4 regions of the Shewanella sp. ALD9 genome follow, and region 2 is predicted to be linked to each of the others. Evidence: predicted binding sites of a transcription regulator. Region 2 holds the regulator's gene; each other region holds the start of a gene.
What was found. Region 2 encodes sigma-54, which starts transcription at its own class of promoters, with help from an activator protein. Its sites were predicted from a motif close to GTTGGCACGNNNNTNGNNT; they were not measured.
Positions count from the first base shown of each region.

Region 1 (5,048 bases), on a different contig from region 2:
TTCTGTAGAAACATCAATGCTTGCTTGTGCTTTGGCGAGATTAAAATTGGACCATCATCAAAAAATAAAAAGCACTTCCAATTACGCACAAACACATCCCAGCGAGTTTCAACAATTTGGTATTTTTCATAGCAAAAGTACACCACCGCATCATCAGGCCATTGAATATGCGCAATAATTGCTTCAGGCATCGCATTATCATTAGAATCCCATGCCGACTGCCAATGCTCCGTTGCCGCCCAAGCATCTTGCTTTATTGGCCAATCACCTTTTTCAAACAGCTCTGCACGACTGCTCTTATTGCTTATCCACTTATCCCACACTTCCATGGCACTTTTATCGGTCAATGGCTTAATCAAGGCCTTATCATCATCTGATACAGGCAAATCTTTATGGTTAAAAATCCACTTACGCTTATAAAGATCAAACGGAATATATGAATGTGACAAACAACTGCTCCTAGCAACAAAAAATGAAACGCAATTATAGCGCTAAAGCCGATCAGACTGCGATAGCGACAGGGATAAATGATGTGATGATTTGTAAAAATATTAATGCTGAAGATAAAAAGATTAATTGAAGAAAAGTCTGAATCTAAGAAAAAAACGACTAAATGAAAATGAGGGTAAAAGAATAGTAGTAAGAATTAACATAAATTATATGGTCTCCCCACAGGGACTCGAACCCCGATCGGCCGCTTAGGAGGCGGCTGCTCTATCCTGTTGAGCTATAGAGAGACCCAGTTATTATACTGAGTTTATAATCGAATTAAACCTTTTATATTTAATTGCTTGATTAATAACCAACTAATTCATAATCGCCTTACTCTTATCGACTTACTCTTATCGACTTACTCTTATCGACTTACTCTTATCTATTAGCACTTAGCACTTAGCACTTAGCACTTAGCACTTAATTTTGAACAATTAGCTTCTAGTAACCAATCATTAGTTCTTAATCGCAATATCATTTACTTGAATATTATCTGCACTGTCGATGCCGTCAAATATCGCGGTTGAGCTGTCTTCGGTAACTTGTTCGATAACCACATTGGCACGGCTTTTTGTGGCGATGGCACGCATGGAATTAAATCTGTCTGGGATATTTTTTTGTAATACGATTTGGAACTTATCACCCATTTTAACACCATTTTTACGACCTAAATTGATGATAATACGATCCCCTTGCCTGGCGACAATTTGGCCTAGTAATGGACGACAGTTTAACTGCTTATCCAGCGACATCACGCTTTGCTGTAAAATATCGCTGATCGCCTGACCATAAGATGATCGCCAAAAGCGCTGGTTAGCAGGTGAGACGATTTCTTGTCTTTCAAATTCCCAAGGCGCTGAGGTGGCGAATGATTCTGACCACACTACTTCACCGCTGATCCCATGGTAAAGGGTTAATTTAAAAATAAACTGCCTTAGTGGATCATCCTCGACAAAGCCCATATAACTGCTTTGAGCTGGCTCGGTCGAAATATCAATGATTTCAGGTTGCAGCAGATATTGGCTGTCGGTAATTTCGCCTAACCAACTGGGAATACGGTATCCTTTAAAGTTGACCAGTTGATTGGTGTTATCAATTTTTTCATCTGCATGTAGTCGTGCAAAACTGTATCGCGACTGCGCATTGATAGCTTTACCTAATTGCTCGGTGATTCGCTCTTCAAAGTGAGCTAATTGGCCATAACGCAACTGTTCGCGTTCTTGTAAATAGGCTTGTGGCAACATAATCGCGGCCTTGAGAGACTGGCTTTTACATTGAGCGTTAGGTTCTTGTTCGCTGAGTTCAAGCTGTAACACCACGGTAATGGTGTGTTGGCTGATCATTTCACTCATTAATTCAACGTTATTGGCCGATCCCATCCGCTGAATTTGAAAGGTATCTTGAGTAAGCCGACCTTGGTTGACTTGTTGTTCGCTGGAAAAGTTAACCCCGGCTTTTAAACTGGCGTAATTTAATGCTTGGCTTATGGCGTCTTCACGGGCTTTATCTATATCGCCATTCACGATTTTAGCCTTACCAGTTACTTCAATTTGTTCAGCCAATACCGACGACGTTACACACAATGCACTCACGCATAGCATTGCTATTACGGCAAGGTGATTAAAGGTTTTTGTTCGGATAACAGGGCTGTGTCGGATCAACATACAATGTCCTAATGTCAAAAAATCGTCTATTTTGCACAATTGTGTAAATTCAGCTTACTCTATTTTAATCAAAGCAAAAATTGTGCCGACTCACTATATTAGTGGTTATTTTCGATGTTGCACTATTACAGTAAAGCTTTTAACGCATTTGCCGATATAAAGAAACCAATAATAAAGAGTACATAATTGGCCTTAGTTATCGATGGACAAGGCGATTAAATGACTCATTTATACCAAGACTAGCGGCATTATTTGTTAGAGGAATTATTATGATTAACAGGCTTTTTATCTCCACGGTCATGCTTGCGTCGTTATCGTTAGCGGCATGCACCCAAACGCCTAATGCTGCCAATAACCTTGCCTTTAGTAATAACGGTAAATTTGTCAAAATCGTCGACGAAGATGAGGTTTATCACGATAAACTGGCTTATGATATTCAGGCTGCGGGAATATCACCCAAAGGCCAAGTGAATGTGTGGGCAGAAAAGTTAGTCAACGAGTTAGTGTTACAAAACGACGCCTTGCGCCCAGATCAACCACTGCTGATTTCTACGCCAGTGATGACCAGTAATTTAAATGCAACCAATGAATTAGCATTACAGTTACAACAAGGATTACTCGCGGCGTTCCACGCTCATGAATTTAACTTAGTCGATTTAAATGTGGCGACAAATTTGCGCGCCACAGAACAAGGCGAGTTTATGTTGAGCCGCAACTGGGAACTGTTACGTGCAGATTTACCGGTTTCACACGTATTAGTGTCAACCATGACCCTAACCCCTGAAGGTATTGTGTTTAACGGCCGAGTGGTTAATGTGACCAATAATCGCGTCCTTTCAGCGGTGCAATCATTTGTGGCAGCATCGAGTTTGTCGGGTTATTTACAACCCTCTGAACTCATTGAATCACGCAATGGTTTACTGTATCGCCACGAGAATAAGGGCGACAGTCGTTACACCGTATTAGGAGATAAACTATGAAGTCGTTGATGTTAATTATGCTATTGCTGCTCACTGGCTGTGTGAGCAAAGATAAATATGTTCAGTGGGAAACCGAAGCGCCAGCCTCGTTCCCAACGCTAACGGCAATTGGTTATGCCCCGTTGGCGACTCAGCCCAGTAAAGAGCCATCACATCGTATTTTAATGGCGATGCAAGCTTCAAAAATTGCCGCTTACCGAGAGTTGGCTGAGCAAGTATATGGACAAAAAATTTCGGCTAATAGCGACGTAAGTGAATGGTTACTAACTGACGACAACGTTAAATCTAGCGTGAGTGGTATTATTCGCGGCGCTAAAGTGGTTAAGACCTACCCTTCTGGTGAGTTTTATGTCACGGAGCTAGCTCTGGACTTTAAACAAGTATGGCAGTTGTACGAACAACAAAATCGTCCTAAACGCGTAAAAGAAGTTACTTACTTTTAATTGAACGTTTACGCTAACTTGTTGATATAAAAATGCCGCTGATATCAGCGGCATTTTTATTATATTAGGTTAACACTTATCATTAAAACGTCAGTTTAAACACTAAACCTAATGCTGCTTGGTTTTCCATGTCTTCCGTAACGTCTGGGTAACTTAACTCCATTTCGCCACCAAAATAATAACCTGCGTACGCATTAAGGCTAACATTACTAGTTGCTTGCCAGCCTGCGCGAGCAAAGCCTACCCATTCTTCTACTTCAATGGTTTTGTCATCATCAGCAATTAAAAAACGTTCTGTTCGCATTGAGCTACCCACACCGAAACTCCAGTCACGGTTATACTGATAACTTAACTCTAATCCTGCAGGACCACTAAAACCAGCTTGGAACGGGTTAGCAAGTACCCACTTCTCGTTTATCTGCCAACGCACGGCTAAGTAAGGTACGGTGCGCACTTCTGAAATATCATTTAAGTATGCAACACCAAAGCCGAGCATATTGCCGGAATCAAAGCGGTACATGCCCGAGGCAACGACACCATAACTTTGCGCATTTGAAGATGATGCAGTATCGGCATAGGCGTATTGCAGTTTGGGGGCTATAAGAAACATCCAATGATTATCAAGACGGTAAGATAACGATAAACCAGCACTGTACTGATGTATGGTTGACCAAGGTTCAGTACTGCTGCGTAACAGAGTGTTTTGGTTCATATCCCAGTCGTAATCGAGATTATCGTAGCCTAGATTTGCCCCAATTGACCACTGACGATTGAGTGGCATGCTGGCCGAAAAACTGGTCTTCCAAGCATCACGTTGTAACTGATTAGGGTTATTGCTATCAGCCCCAACATTAGCGGTACCCGTTGATGTACGAGCCACAGTGAGCGAAAATGGTGAACGTTCTGGCGCTGCTAAAGCATGCTGACTTAACAACAGTCCCGATGCTAGCAAAATTGACAAAGCTGATGTACTCAATGATTTTGGCTGAATTACGTTAACGTTATAAAGCGTCATATCAATCTGCTTCCCTTCAAATAATGAGATAAGTTAGCTATTAACTTGGCTTAACTGCACCTTGGCTTAATAGCACGTTGGGTTAATAGCACCTTAGTTTAATTACGATAATACTGTTATCGCGCCAATTAAGTTCAACTTTTATTGGCTTATTTTACGTCTACTTGGTGGGCTCGCAAAAACATCTCGGCAGTATCTTGTAAATATTGTTGCCTAGTTGTCAGTAAATCACCTATCTCTAATCCTAGCTCTAAACGTAATTTTAGTTCGCCAAATAACATTAAACACAATCTAACTGCGCTTTCGTGCGGATTTTCAAAAAAGTATTCGCCATGTTCATTGACCTTTTTTAAGTAATTTCTAATCAGTCCGAGTACGTGCTTGGGACCTGCGTCATAAAACAATCTAGACACTTCTGGGTGAGTGTCTGCTTGAGCTACGCAAGTTTTAAATA
Region 1 covers NZ_PJCD01000002.1:53,913-58,960, forward strand. The annotation lists gene CXF88_RS03745 (DUF2947 domain-containing protein) at 1-449, opposite strand, end outside; tRNA gene CXF88_RS03750 (tRNA-Arg) at 662-737, opposite strand; gene CXF88_RS03755 (flagellar assembly protein FlgT) at 948-2,156, opposite strand; gene CXF88_RS03760 (FlgO family outer membrane protein) at 2,426-3,136, shown strand; gene CXF88_RS03765 (LPP20 family lipoprotein) at 3,133-3,579, shown strand; gene CXF88_RS03770 (DUF6268 family outer membrane beta-barrel protein) at 3,662-4,594, opposite strand; gene CXF88_RS03775 (TetR/AcrR family transcriptional regulator) at 4,744-5,048, opposite strand, start outside.
Region 1: the regulator sigma-54 is predicted to act here: its motif matches at 2,228-2,246, upstream of CXF88_RS03755 (flagellar assembly protein FlgT).

Region 2 (5,048 bases):
AAAAGAAACTGATAATTTCAGTGTCATTTTGAAGTAGTGCCAATTGGTCTTGAAGCACTTTACCTTGTTCTGCAATGTTACGAACATCAACGCTAATCGCAACCAAATCATTACTGCCTTTAAGCTGGGCTAATAATGTGCCAATGAGTGGTAAAGGCAAATTATCAACACAATAATATCCTAGGTCTTCTAATACTCTCAGGGCAACGGATTTCCCTGAGCCTGAACGTCCCGATACTATAACTAGTTTCATGCAGTAATAACCTGATAAAGTTCTGTTGCGTCGTGAGTTTTACGAAGCTGTTTCAATATTTGCTTATCGCTTAACTTTTGGGCCATGCTCGATAACGTGCCTAAATGTTGTTGGCACTGGTCTGCAGGTACTAACAAAGCAAATAAAAGGTCCACGGGTTGCTTATCGATTGCATCAAAGGCAATGGCTTCTTCACATTTAATAAATATCGCGATAGGGTGATCGATGGTCGTTAATCTACCATGAGGTATCGCAATGCCATTTCCTATACCTGTGCTACCCATTTTCTCTCTCGCTAACAGGCTTTCAAATACCTCTTGCGAAGACAGGGTTGGGTACTGGGCAGCGACTAAATTGCTGATGAGTTCCAGTACTTTTTTCTTACTGCCCGGTGTGGCACAGGTAGTGCATTCCGGCTGCAGAATGGTACAAAGTTCCATCGTTAGTGTTTTGTATTCTTCTCTTTGTGTTTAATTACCTGACGGTCGAGTTTGTCTATCAGGGCGTCTATTGCAGCATACATATCAGTACTTTCTGACATTGCAAAAATTTCTGCGCCATTAATGTTGATTTTGGCTTCTGCTTTTTGTTGTAATTTTTCTACATTGAGCACAACGTGTACATTATGGATCTGATCGAAGTGTCGTTCAAGCTTTGAAAATTTACTGTGGATGTATTCACGTAAAGATTCTGTTATTTCGACATGACGTCCAGTCAGACTTATTTGCATAAAAAATCCTCCATTGCCTAGTAGGTTATAAACTCTTACGTTGGTTTGAGGGCGGGATCATCATTGCTTCACGGTATTTTGCTATCGTACGACGAGCAACGTTTATGCCCTGTTCTGCCAGAAGCTGAGCCATTTTACTGTCACTCAGTGGTTTTTTCTGGTTTTCTGCGGCAACCAGCTTTTTGATAAAAGCACGAATGGCCGTTGATGAGCATTCCCCGCCATCATCAGTACTGACATGGCTAGAGAAGAAGTATTTTAGTTCAAATAAGCCACGAGGGGTATGCATATATTTTTGTGTGGTGACTCGTGAAATGGTCGATTCATGCATTTCTACGGCTTCAGCGATATCATTGAGCACCATAGGCTTCATGGCTTCTTCGCCATATTCAAAAAAGCCTTGCTGAAATTGCACAATGCAATTTGCCACTTTAAGTAAAGTATCATTACGGCTTTCAATACTTTTAATAAACCATTTAGCCTCTTGCAGATGGCCTCGAATAAATTGACTATCCGACGGGTTTTTACTGCCTCTAGCCATGGCTGCATATTGCTGATTAACACCAATTTTAGGCATGTTGTCTGGGTTTAACTCTACTACCCAACGGCCATTTTTCTTTAATACTGTGACATCGGGAATCACGTATTCATCATCCATGGGGGTAATTAATAAGCCCGGACGAGGATTGAGTGTCTGGATTAGAGTGATTGCGTCACGTAACTCATTTTCTTTTAGTTTTGTTTTACGCATCAATAATCTGAAATCACGGCCAGCAATTAACTCTAAATAGCCTTTAATTAACAAACGGGCATTATCGATATGGGGTGTGTCGTTAGAGTATTGCGCTAATTGAATAAATAGGCATTCGCTTAAATCACGTGCTGCAACACCCACAGGATCAAAGTGTTGAACGCGTTTTAATACCGCCTCAACCTCATCGAGTTCCACATTTTCATCACCCATGGCTTCGAGAATATCTTCGGTACTTTGGGTTAGATAACCGCGTTCATCAATGGCATCAATAATGGCGGTGGCAATGGCGAGATCGGTGTCTGAAAATGGAGTGAGATTTTTTTGCCATTCTAAGTGTTCGTACAGACCTTCGGTGGTTTCACCTTGAAAGGGCATGTCGTCATCGCGCATGCTTGCACTGCCTGAACCTGACATAGGTGAGGCTGTGTATACTTCATCCCATGTAGTATCCATGGCTAAATCATCCATGGTTTCTTTGGTCATGGATTCTGCTATGTCGACGGTGGAAGTGTCTTTTTCGACATTAACAATACTGTTGTCACTAAAGTCTGTATCCGCTTGGTCGCGGTTTTCTTTTAAGGAGTCTTTTGCTTCAGAAAACTCATCTTCTATTTCAAGCAATGGATTTGAATCTAATGCTTGTTGGATTTCCTGCTGTAGCTCCAATGACGATAATTGCAGTAAGCGAATGGCTTGCTGCAATTGTGGGGTCATGGTTAAGTGTTGACCCATTTTAAGTTGGAGTGACGCTTTCATTTACCGCTTATCCCTAGATGATTTTCCATAAAAATGACAATCTCGAACTGTAATAGATTGCCATAAACATCAATGACATTTAACGTTGTTTAGGTATCGTTCAATGAAATGAGTTAGCTAGACTAAAAGGCCAGTAAAGTAACTATAGCTTGAATTGTTCACCTAAGTACACAGCTCGAACTTGTTGATTACTTAATATCTCATCTGGTGTGCCTTCGGCAATTAAATTACCCTGGCTAACGATATAGGCTCGCTCACAAACGTCTAGCGTTTCACGTACGTTATGGTCGGTAATTAATACCCCTAAACCGCGGTTTTTAAGTTGTTGGATGATTTTTTTAATGTCGATGACCGAAATAGGATCAACACCAGCAAAGGGCTCATCAAGCAAAATAAATTTTGGATTAGCAGCTAAAGCGCGCGCAATTTCAACACGACGACGTTCACCACCCGATAACGACATACCTTGGCTGTCGCGTATGTGAGTAATGTGGAACTCTTCGAGTAGGTGCTCAAGCTGTTCAATACGTTGGTCTGTGCTGAGCTCTTTGCGAGTTTGCAGTACGGCCATTATGTTGTCGTAAACGGTGAGCTTGCGGAAAATACTGGCTTCTTGTGGTAAGTAACCTATACCTTTGCGGGCGCGCAAATGCATTGGATCGGCAGTAAGGTCGTCATCGTCAATCAATATTCGGCCTTTATCGCTTTTTACTAAGCCGACAACCATATAAAAGGTGGTGGTTTTGCCTGCACCATTGGGGCCTAAAAGACCGACAATTTGGCCTGTTTTAACCGTTAAACTCACATCTTTAACAACTTGACGAGCTTTATAGCTTTTAGCTAGATTTTCAGCGGTTAAGGTAATTTGGGTCATGGTTTGATCTGCTTGTTAACAGGAATTTCAGGGAGTTTTTGCTTTGGCGCCGACTCGTCTTGGAAATTCTCTGGTTGAATGATGGTGATTACCCGATCTTGCCCTGTACCAGTACTTTCGGCAATCAGCTCTTGAGCACTGATGTTGTACTTGATTTTATTACCGGTAACCTGGCTACCTGATTGATCCAATTTGGCGTTGCCAGTCAATGTGAGTGTAGTGGTGGCAAGGTCATAGCTAATTTCGTTAGCACTTGCGGTACCAATTTTACCGTCATCTAATTCTTGTGAAAATGTAGCCGGGGTGCCAGTAGCAATTAATCTCTTGCTGGTGGTGTTTTCAGGGGTAAACGCCCGTAACTGATCTGCATTGATATTAATCGTGCCTTGGACAATCGTTACCGGACCATTAAAAACAATTTGATTATTCTTAATGTCGGCAGACTGACTGACTGAAGCGATTTTCAATTCTTGTTTCAGATCCCCTTGTTTCGCTATAGCAGGCAAACTCAATATACAAAGTATGCTACTTAATAACATAACATTGGCGCGAGTGTGGAGACGATTAATGTGGCTCATATGTTCCTTCTACCTGGCTTAGTAGCGATAATTTTTGCGAATTCAAGTCAGCATGTAGGCCTAAACCTTGAATAATAAACCCTTTACCTTTGATGTACACCATCTCTTGTGAGGATCCTATCATAGTGGTTAAATCCACCGTAATAGCTTGGGTACTCAGTGACTGCAGGGGTTCTTCTATATCAATGGCATCAATAATAACATTATTTTCTAATGTGACTTTGCTGGTATTTTTATTCAATTGCCCACGGTCTGCACTTAATTGCCATTGTGCTTTACCGTTTTCAGGGTAAATGAGGTAGATAGGTTTGGTAAAGTGAGTGATGTCACTTGAGGCGTAATGCTCCATGTGTTCGGCGCTGACTCGACTTTCGACGAAACCTAGTTGGTTGAATTCTGTAGTGCGTAGGTTATCTGCAACAAAATCTGGGCGCTCAATACCGCGTATTTGTACCGCATCCATTTCACTGCGTTTTACTTGTGCTTGCCAGTACAATATAAAAGCAAGCCCAAAAAAAGCAATAATACCTAGCGTGACTCTACTCATATACTCATACCATGAGCACTGGCAAATTTATCTTGGCTTAATAGTAATAAATCGGTGAGTTCACGCAGTGCGCCGTGGCCACCATTGAGGGTGGTTGTCATATGGCACTGTTGTTTGACAAACGGATGACCATCACCGACACAAACGGCTAGTCCTACGGCTTTCATTACTGGTAGGTCTACCATGTCATCGCCAATGTAAGCCACTTCATCAGCAGTCACATTATAGAGCGACAATAATTGCTCAAAAGGCTCAAATTTATTATCAATACCTTGATAAATATGTGTTACACCTAATGCCGTCATGCGGTTTTCAACAATCTTGGATTTACGTCCTGTAATGACGGCGACATGGATACCACTGGTAAGCAAAGAGCGCACACCATAACCGTCACGAGTGTGGAACGCTTTGAGTTCTTCACCTGCATTACTGAGGTAAATACGTCCATCTGAAAATACTCCATCGACATCACAGATTAACAGTTTGATTTTTTGAGCTCGTTGCCAAATATCATTGCTGACAGGGCCGTAAAATCCTTGGTGAAACGAGTTTGATT
Region 2 covers NZ_PJCD01000001.1:537,131-542,178, forward strand. The annotation lists gene rapZ (RNase adapter RapZ) at 1-253, opposite strand, end outside; gene ptsN (PTS IIA-like nitrogen regulatory protein PtsN) at 250-693, opposite strand; gene hpf (ribosome hibernation promoting factor) at 696-983, opposite strand; gene CXF88_RS02470 (RNA polymerase factor sigma-54) at 1,009-2,493, opposite strand; gene lptB (LPS export ABC transporter ATP-binding protein) at 2,636-3,367, opposite strand; gene lptA (lipopolysaccharide transport periplasmic protein LptA) at 3,364-3,945, opposite strand; gene lptC (LPS export ABC transporter periplasmic protein LptC) at 3,932-4,492, opposite strand; gene kdsC (3-deoxy-manno-octulosonate-8-phosphatase KdsC) at 4,489-5,048, opposite strand, start outside.

Region 3 (5,048 bases), 130 kb from region 2:
CGGCAACGGATTCAGCAAGTGCAGCACAGTTTAAATACTCCAGTGGTTTATTGGCTCGTGCTGATTGTTGATGGATCTGCTTGGCTATCAGTTCTTTACCGGTACCCGTTTCTCCTAAAATCAACACGTTGAGTTCAGTTTCTGCCACCACATTCACTTCATTAAGCAGCGATAATAGATTATCGGCCTGACCAATTATTTCGGTTTCTGTTTCTGTGTCTAATAGCCTAGAGGGTTGGGTATGGGGGATGGTAAACGTTGACGCTTGTTTTTCAAGTTTATCAATCAGCAATGCGTTGTTTAATGAAGCCGCTGCAATTGCGCTAAAACTGCGCAGTTCATTATTACTGAATTGATCAAACTTATTGGGATCTAATGCATCAATAGTTAATGCGCCAATGAGTTGCTCGTTAGCGAATAATGGTAAACCGATGCAGGCATGCACTTTTAAGTCACCATCTACATTGGGGATTAAGCCATCGTAAGGGTCGGGTAATTCGCTATTGGAAGGGAAACGGACAATATCACCCGCTCGGGCAATGGTTTCAAGTCGCGGATGCTCACTTAAAATAAAGCGCCGTCCTAATACATCCGCACTCAGTCCATCAATCGCTAATGGCTTGAATTGATGCCCGTGGAACGATAACAGTGCAGCAGCATCACAATCGAGGGTTTCTCTTACTGTGGTTAATAAACGAGAGAATCGATCACGTTTAGATAAATTGGACGTGATATCAAGTGCGATACGGGTTAAGTCAGCTTGTCTCAATGCCATGCTAAACTCCAGAAAGGAACATAATAAGTGTCATTATGACAAGTGTGAATATAACAACAAGGGTAAAGCCCAAATTGTTGAAACTAAAGGGGCCACAAAGGCCCCTGATGATGGTTATCAAAGCGTGTTTATTAATGCATACTTAGTTAATCGTTAATGGACTAGCTTGTTTCGCTTTAACGCCTTTGCTAGCAATGGCTTTCTTGATGATGTCAAATAAGAACGCCGCCATCAATAATCCACCAATACTGAAGATAATGTCACCAAACATTCGTGTCCATACAAGGCTTTCCACTAAATCGCTGTGGATCACAGCGGGTGAACGAGCATACCAATAGCCGTGGTCAATGACCGCAAAGAACTGCACAATTCCGACAGGCAATAATGACATAAACAGCATTGCTGCTAAGCCGATATTTAATGTCCAGAATGCCCCTTTAAGGTATTTTTGGTTCCATTGCATATCGCCTGTTAATCCGCGTAAACAGAATAGCATTAGCCCTATACCTAACATACCGTACACGCCCATAAATGCACCATGAGAATGTGTCGCAGTAGTATTTAAACCTTGGATAAAATAAAGCGATATTGGTGGATTAATTAAGAAACCTAATACACCGGCACCAATTAAGTTCCAAAATGAGGTGGCGACAAAGAACATAATGACCCAGTGATAACGTTCCATCCAAGGGCTCGCTTTACGTAAACGATAGGTTCCCACAGCTTCAAAACCAATTAATGCTAACGGCACCACTTCAAGTGCCGAGAATATGGCTCCCCAAGCAATGACTGAGGTTTGGGTACCGGTAAAGTATAAATGATGTAAGGTGCCGATTAAGCCGCCAGTTAAAAACACCACTGTTGTGAATAATACCGCACCGTTGGCACTGCGTGCACGGATAAGGCCTAAGCGAACTAACATTAATGCGATAACGGCTGTTGCAAATGTTTCAAAGAAGCCTTCTACCCATAAGTGGACCACCCACCAACGCCAGTATTCAGCGATGGCAAGGTTTGAGTGTTTGCCCATAAACAGGCCGGCACCATAAAACAAACCGATGGCGACACAAGAGGCGTATAGAATCCAAATTGCCGGCAGTATGTCGCTGTCAACTTTTAATGCTGGGCGCATAGCTGCAGTGATTAACACGGTCCAAATTAATAAGCCCACAAACAATAATATTTGCCATACGCGTCCTAAATCAATGTACTCATATCCTTGATGTCCGAATAAATAGTTCATGTCTAGGTCAAAGTATTGTTGTACGCCAATCCATTCACCAGCCATAGATCCCAATACGATAACGACCAACGCGACCCAAAGAACGTTTACCCCTAAGCGTTGATACTTCGGCTCGTATCCTGATAGTGCAGGGGCAATATATAGCCCTGTGCCTAACCATGCAGTGGCAATCCAAAATACTGCGAGTTGAGTATGCCAAGTACGGGTAACAGAATAAGGCAGAATTTCAGATATTGGGAAACCATAAAATTCTTGGCCTTCAACTGCGTAATGCGCGGTAATTCCGCCAACTAATATTTGCAGTAAAAACAGTCCAATAGCAGTAACAAAATACTTTCCGACGGCTTTTTGCGATGGAGTAGGTTTAGTAAAAAATAATGGATCACCTTTGGCTGGTTCTGGCAATGGTTCCTCTTTGCAGGTGGCGTGATGCCAAGCCAGCATGCCAATACCAAGAAGCAATGTCACTAAGCTTAGTACTGACCAAACAATGTTGTCTGAAGTGGGGACGTTGCCAATTTGTGGATCGTATGGCCAGTTATTGGTATAAGTATAATCATAACCAGGGCGCTCAGTTACCGCAGCCCACGCTCCCCAAAAGAGGAAGGCATTTAACAATTCACGATGTTCAGCATCAGTGATAGTGCCTTCTTTCATGGCATATTGTTCACGTAATGAACTTAATGCAGGATCATCACCAAATAACGATAAATAGTGCTTAGTCACTTCATTAATTGCCGCAATTCGGGTATTTGACAGCGCGACGTGAGTTTCACCCCCAGTACCTTTGATCACTGTGTTATGGCGAATATCATCTCTTAAGCCTTTTTCTAAACCGGCTTGCTGTTCTGAATCGAGTTCAGTGAAATCGCGGTTATAGCGCTCGTTTGCGGTGATAGACAACCAAGCTTGGGCTTCACGATGTAACCAATCTGCAGTCCAATCTGGTGCCACATAAGAACCATGGCCCCAAATTGATCCTAACTGATGCCCGCCCATTGAACGCCATACAAGTTGGCCTTGCTCAATATCATTTTTGGTAAATATGGGTTGGCCACTGGTGTCAGTGAAAGCCGTTGGAATCGGCGGTTTTTCTCGATATATGCCGCTGCCTAAACTGAGTAATACCGTGAAGGAAGCCACTAGCACGATTAGCAGTGCAATGCCGGTGAGTTTATTTTTGCTCATAAGTCCTCTTAGCGCAAAGTCATTTTGATACAGATGACCAGAGCATTACACAAGTCGTGCCAACTTTTTATTGTTATTAAGTTACTGTTATTAATGAATTTTGTTTTTACCTGTCGTTAATATGTTGTCAAAGTGACATATTTAATGAGTGTCAAAAAGACTGTTAATGTCAAAGTGACACTTTGTTTTGGTGATACTGATCATCTTTGTCTAAATAACACTCATGTTCTCTTTTCCAGGTAATGTCATGTGACTAAAGGCCTAATCTTTCTTGTTCGTGTAATCAACGCTAGTCATTTTTAGTCACAGTTATCAATAAATTAGTTTCAACGCTATAGAGGTTTTATGGATTAATTAACATCAGTCATTTACTTAGCATGCTAAGTTGTTATAATGCTTAGCACGCTAACTAAATGGCAATTTATTATGTATAAAGAATTAGAGCGATTAAAAGAACTTTCACTTGCTGAGCACTTAGGGCGATTACATCGTTTATGGCGCACCGCTGCAGACGCGGAGCTCGTACCATTAGGGTTAACTCACCCTCGCTGGACTGCGCTGTGGAAGTTACTGCGCTTGGGCGATAACGTGAGCCAAAAGGTGCTTGCCGATGCTTTAGAGATAGAATTGCCCTCTTTAATGCGCACTTTGAGCCAGTTAGAACAGCAAGGATATATACAGCGCCGCTGCTGCGAGAACGATAAGCGAGCACGAATAGTCAGCTTAACTCCTGAAGGCATCGACATGCTTAAGCAGATGGAAAGCCGCATTATGTTGGTTCGTCGCGATTTACTTGCAGGTATTAGCAGCCAAGAATTAAGTGAATTTGAACGTGTCATTAGTCTTATTAGTGATAATGCTCTTGCTGCGCTGCATAAGAACACTGAACAAGACAACAAAATTCCTGAATGAGAAATAACATGACCCCAGATCAACAATTTGCTCGACTCGTTAAAATCGCTATTTTTATGTTTGTAATGGTGTTTGGTTACTTTATGTTTGCCGATGCAGTAATGCCTATGACGCCGCAAGCCATGGCCACACGAATGGTCACTAAAGTGACGCCACAAGTCAGTGGTAAAATTGCATCTATTGCCGTCGAAAATAACCAACTTGTGGCTAAAGGTGATGTGTTATTTAGCATCGACTCAGCCCCTTACGAGTTAGCGGCTGAGCAAGCTACATTGGCGTTAGAGCAAGCAAAACAAGATAACGCTGAACTTGATGCATCGATACTAGCAGCCAAAGCAGATGTTCAGGCAAATCAAAGTAGTGCACAGCAGAGAAATAGTGAAGCAAAACGCCTTGATGCTCTGTATGCCTCCCGAGGTGTATCGCAGCAGTTAACTGATCAAGCTCAAAGTGAGGCCGTCACGGCGCAGGCCAATTTACTTGCCGCTAAAGCTCGCTTAACTAAGCTAGTGGTAAGTCGTGGACGCAATGGCGAAGATAATTTAAAAGTCCGTCAAGCTCAAAATCGTTTAGCTCAAGCAGAATTAAACCTGTCATACACTCAAATTCGCGCAGACCAAAATGGCGTGGTGACTAACTTACAGTTAGAAGTCGGCAGCTTTGCCACTGTTGGACAGCCGCTATTAGCTGTAGTGTCAGAAAACGTCGATATTATTGCTGATTTTAGAGAAAAAAGTTTACGCGGTATTGAGCCACAATCAACTGCGCTTATTGCATTTGATGGTCAACCTGGACGTTTATATCATGCCAAAGTGAGTACCGTAGATGCCGGTGTGAGTGCCGGGCAATTTGATGCCAATGGCCGTTTAGCTGATCCGCAAGAATCGGTACGTTGGGTACGTGATGCTCAACGCTTACGATTACACCTTG
Region 3 covers NZ_PJCD01000001.1:668,073-673,120, forward strand. The annotation lists gene norR (nitric oxide reductase transcriptional regulator NorR) at 1-775, opposite strand, end outside; gene CXF88_RS03110 (nitric-oxide reductase large subunit) at 918-3,206, opposite strand; gene slyA (transcriptional regulator SlyA) at 3,633-4,118, shown strand; gene CXF88_RS03120 (HlyD family secretion protein) at 4,127-5,048, shown strand, end outside.
Region 3: the regulator sigma-54 is predicted to act here: its motif matches at 3,252-3,270, upstream of CXF88_RS03110 (nitric-oxide reductase large subunit).

Region 4 (5,048 bases), on a different contig from region 2:
GCTGCTACCGACAATGACACGCACTCAATTGCCAAAGATATTGAACATTTTACCCAATTGTTTGCAGATGAAATTGTCGACGGTGATCAATTTACTTTTGTCACCCAAAAAGGCAAGGGCGTGAGCAGTATCAAAAATGGTAATGCTCAGGGAGATATTGCTGGAGAGGCATTTCGTCAGGCTTTACTTAAGATTTGGTTAGGTGAAACTCCGGTACAACAAAGTTTACGCCAAGCTATGCTAGCTCAATAAATCACCTGCTAGGTTCTAGGGCAGACTACGTCCTGCTAGGTTCTAGGGCAGACTACGTCCTGCTAGGGTCGCTGCGCTTCTAGGGACAGCTTCGCTGCTAAGATTTTATAGCCTCTAGCCGCGAAGCGTCCTAGCAGCGCAGCGCTCTAGGCTGTTGCTAAGTTTTATTAGGCTGAAAAGTCATTGCCCAGTGTTGAAATGGTAGAGGTTTTACCTTTGTCATTGTAGGTCAAGCTTGAGGCATTGCGGCTGGCTTGTAATGCCTGGGCAAATCGATTGAGGCTGGCGATATTGAGCTCAATCAAGCTGGCATTCTGACTGTTGATGTCTTTGCACTCGGCGAGAATAGTTTTAGCTCGTGAGACTTGTTGTACCAGTTCAGTATCGGTGGTGAGCAGATTGTGCTGTGAGTGGCTTGCCAGTTTTTCGTCAGTGGCTTTCATATTGAATAAGCACTGGGTTTTATCTTTGGAAAGCGCCAGCAGTTTGTCGGCATCTTGTTTGGATAATGCCGCTTTCTCTTCAACAATCAGCGATTTCAGCTGCGTTAATGTCTGATTTTGACTATCAAGCAGTTGGTGTAGCTCTTTGCGTTGATCTTCGCTTGCTTGCTTGTGTAATGGCTGGTTTAACTCTGTCATAAATTACTCTTAGGTTTTTTTAACTAACACTGCTCTATGATGCAAGTTTGCACCTATTATCTGTGTGTCGTTAAAACAAGTTAAAGAGTAACGTTTAACGGTTACTCTCTGTCAAACGATAAACCGCCTAGCTCTGCTTCAAAGCTGGCAATATTCGCTGCAAGCTTTTCTGGATCGACTTTATATCGTCCCTCAGAGATTGCTTGCTTAATTTCAGCGACCTTTTTTTGGTCTACTTCTGGTAACGATGCCATTTTTGTTTGTGCGCTCTGAAGCTGTTGAGCTTGAGAGGTAATGCTAACGGAATCTGTTTTAACCGGTGCAGCTGATTTTGGGGCTGCAGTAGTTGTAGATTGCGTAGCAGACTGCGTGTCACGTGCAGTGCGCATTTGTGTATTGGTAGCAGTGTTATGCTTAATATCAATTGCCATGGGAGGCTCCAGCGTAATGAATCAGGTTTTCCAATCAGGCTATCGGCACCCCAGGAAAAAACTTTAACGCTATTTTACATTCTTACTTCAACTTCGCCAACGCCAATTACAACCGCATCGAATTGTTTGCTAGTGTTACTGTTTTTTACTCTGATAACCTCATCGATATTGCCATCACGCAGTGCTTCTCCAAGGGTTTTTATTTCTACATTAGTGGTTTTAGCATAAATAGAAACAGTGTCACCTTTGCAAACAAAGCACAGGTTATTACTTAATACTGGAGAGTCTTTCGCTACCCGACGTTTCACCCGCGAGCCGATTAATGTCGTGGTGTCGGAAAAAAACTGACCTTTTAAGCTATATTGGTCAACATACATGACTTGTAAATGATGTTCGCCAATAATTTGGTCAGGGGACAATAGTTGGTTGGCCACCACAACAGGGTATTGGATTTCGACTCGAACAGAGAGATACATTTGCCATGGATAGTCATAGTCAGGGCTATTACAACTGAGTTTTACCATGTTATTTCGACTAATAGCCCGTTCACTGGCAAGTTCGACATTAATCGGTGGGTAACAGGCTGGTGGACTGATTCTGCCCTCAAGGTTTTGTGGGGTTATTTGCACTTTAGCTTTTGAGTCAGCATCAATTTTTTTGGCTACCGCCTCTTTAGCTAACGCATAAATGGTCGATAGTGAAGGTGTGATAATTTCTTCGCTAGCAATTGCAGGCAAAGAAAATGTTATTGAACACAAAAAACATAAAAAAAATACTTTCATAATGAAGATACTAGCTTGTTTTGCCAGAATGCACCTATACTTTGAAAAACGAAAAATATGCGAGTAATCTCTGCATACACAATAAGCTAAAATAAATGGGCTAGGGGACATAAGAATAACATTATCCCTTCGTCAAAAAAGTGTCAGTTCACAGTGCGAGCTAATTTATACAAAATTAAAGCAAGTTGCATGCCCACTTTTTGATTCATTAAATTGAGATGTATTTGTTACATTGGTGATGGTTTACACTCAAATTGAGTGACCATCAGTAAGATATGTACTAACCGTATTATGCTAAACCAAGGTTTACTATAATTTCAAAGAACAATTTTTATCCTTTTGGGTGACAGTTAACTACAAGGCCTTGTTATGTCGAGCATTTTAGATTCAGTAAATAAACGTACCCAACTTGTCGGGCAAAACAGACTCGAGCTACTATTGTTTAGGCTTAGCGGCCGTCAACGGTTTGGCATTAACGTGTTTAAAGTGAAAGAGGTTTTGCAATGCCCACCACTGACTACGTTGCCTAAATTAAACCGTTTTGTTAAAGGTGTTGCTCATATTCGTGGCGCAACCATTTCCGTTATCGATTTAAGTGCCGCAACGGGTGGACGCCCACTGACATCAACAGAAAATTGCTTTATTATCATTTCTGAATATAACCGTAGTATTCAAGGCTTTTTAGTCAGTTCAGTTGAACGTATTATCAACATGAATTGGGAAGCGATTATGCCTCCACCGCAAGGTTCTGGCCGCTCTTCTTATTTAACTGCGGTGACAGAGATTGAAGGTGAGTTGGTAGAGATTTTAGATGTTGAAAAAATTCTTGATGAAATTTCACCGGTTAAGACTTCTATCAGTAAAGAGCTCAATGAAGCATTAACTATTGATAGAGAACAGCATTATCATATTATGGTTATTGATGATTCTGCTGTAGCACGCAAACAAATTATTCGTTCGTTAGAGTCATTAAATCTGCAAATCGATACCGCTAAAGATGGTAGAGAGGCGCTGGAAAAACTGAAAAGTATTGCCGCAGAAATGGATGATGTTTCAGTTGAAATTCCGTTAATCATTTCTGATATTGAAATGCCTGAAATGGATGGTTATACCTTAACGGCTGAAATTCGTAATGATCCAAAATTAAAGAATATTAAAGTAGTATTGCACACATCATTAAGTGGTGTATTTAACCAAGCGATGGTACAAAAAGTAGGGGCTAACGACTTTATTGCTAAGTTTAACCCCGATGAGTTAGCCGCTGCGGTTAACAAACATTTAAGTTTATAAACCTTTTATTATTGCAAAAGATTGCAAAATATTGGAGGTTGAGTTCATAGGCTTACCTATTAGGAAGATAATGTGACAGATAAATCACTTGCTGAAGCAGAGTACAATCAATTTAGGCTGTTTTTAGAACAGCATAGCGGTATTGTGTTAGGTGAGAACAAACAATATTTAGTCCGCAGTCGTTTAGCGCCTTTGATGGGGAAGCATAATTTGCCTTCTTTGTCTGAGGTAGTTAAAAAGTCGATGAAACCGATAGAACGGCAACTGCGCGCTGAAGTGATAGATGCGATGACCACCAATGAAACGTTATGGTTTCGAGACCGTTATCCATTTGAATTACTGCACAATACTCTATTGCCTGAATACAGTAAGCTTGGCAGGCCATTAAAAATTTGGTCGGCTGCGTGCTCTTCAGGTCAAGAACCTTATTCGTTGGCCATGACGGTGTTGGAATATCAACAACGTAAACCTGGTGCTTTACCAGGAGGCGCGACAATTCAGGCAACAGATTTATCACCTTCTATGCTAGATCGTTGTAAAAATGCTGAATATGATGGTTTAGCACTTGCTCGTGGTTTGTCTGAAGAACGTAAACGTCAGTTTTTTGATGCTTTACCTTCGGGTAACATGAAAGTTAAAGATAATGTGAAGCGATTAGTTAACTTTAGAGCCCATAATCTACTTGAAAGTTATAGCCTATTAGGTAAATACGATATTATTTTTTGCCGCAATGTGTTGATTTACTTTGCTCCTGAGGCAAAGGCTAAAATTTTGCGGCAATTTGCTGCCGCACTTAATCCTAAAGGTATTTTATTTTTGGGTGCGTCAGAATCTCTTGCGGGATTAACCGAAGAATTTAATATGGTTCGCTGTAATCCTGGGATTTATTATCAAAAGAAAACCTAGATAATATAATAACTTAATCTATTTATCATGCCGACATTCGTCGGCATGTTTGTTTTTATCTTTTATTACCTCATAAATTAAATTGTTGGCATAACCTTTGCTTTATTTCTACCAGTTAGCTGATGGAGGCAATTTTATGGCGATTAATTTCGATAATGCATTAGGTGTTCACCAATACTCTTTGGGCATTCGAGCTCAAAGAGCAGAAGTGATTTCAAGTAATATCGCCAATGCCAATACTCCTCATTATAAAGCTCAAGATGTCAATTTTGCTTCTGCTATGCAAGCGGCAAGCTCGCATCAGACAGGCTTGAGTATGAGCCAAACCACAGAGAAACATTTTGATTTAACGGCGTTAAGTCAACAGCATGTTCAATATCGTATGCCAAATCAAGCTGATACTGGCGATGGTAATACTGTCGATACGCAGAAAGAGCAAGCAGCATTTATGCAAAATGCGCTCGAATATCAAATGTCATTAGGCTTTCTTGAGGGAAAATTTAGTGGCATGCGTAAAGCATTGCGAGGTGATTAATTATGAGTTTATTTAATATTTTTAATGTTTCTGGTTCAGGTATGTCTGCGCAGTCAGTGCGTTTGAATACCACCGCCAGTAATATTGCCAATGCTGATTCTGTGTCTAGCAGTGTCGATAAAACCTACCGCGCGCGTCATCCTGTTTTTGAAGCCGAAATGCTAAAAGCCAATAGCCAGCAAAACAGTTCGCCTGGCGTAACCGTTAAAGG
Region 4 covers NZ_PJCD01000002.1:48,445-53,492, reverse strand. The annotation lists gene CXF88_RS03740 (chalcone isomerase family protein) at 1-252, shown strand, start outside; gene CXF88_RS03735 (flagellar protein FlgN) at 420-893, opposite strand; gene flgM (flagellar biosynthesis anti-sigma factor FlgM) at 995-1,324, opposite strand; gene flgA (flagellar basal body P-ring formation chaperone FlgA) at 1,399-2,106, opposite strand; gene CXF88_RS03720 (chemotaxis protein CheV) at 2,476-3,396, shown strand; gene CXF88_RS03715 (protein-glutamate O-methyltransferase CheR) at 3,469-4,302, shown strand; gene flgB (flagellar basal body rod protein FlgB) at 4,439-4,837, shown strand; gene flgC (flagellar basal body rod protein FlgC) at 4,840-5,048, shown strand, end outside.
Region 4: the regulator sigma-54 is predicted to act here: its motif matches at 2,285-2,303, upstream of flgA (flagellar basal body P-ring formation chaperone FlgA).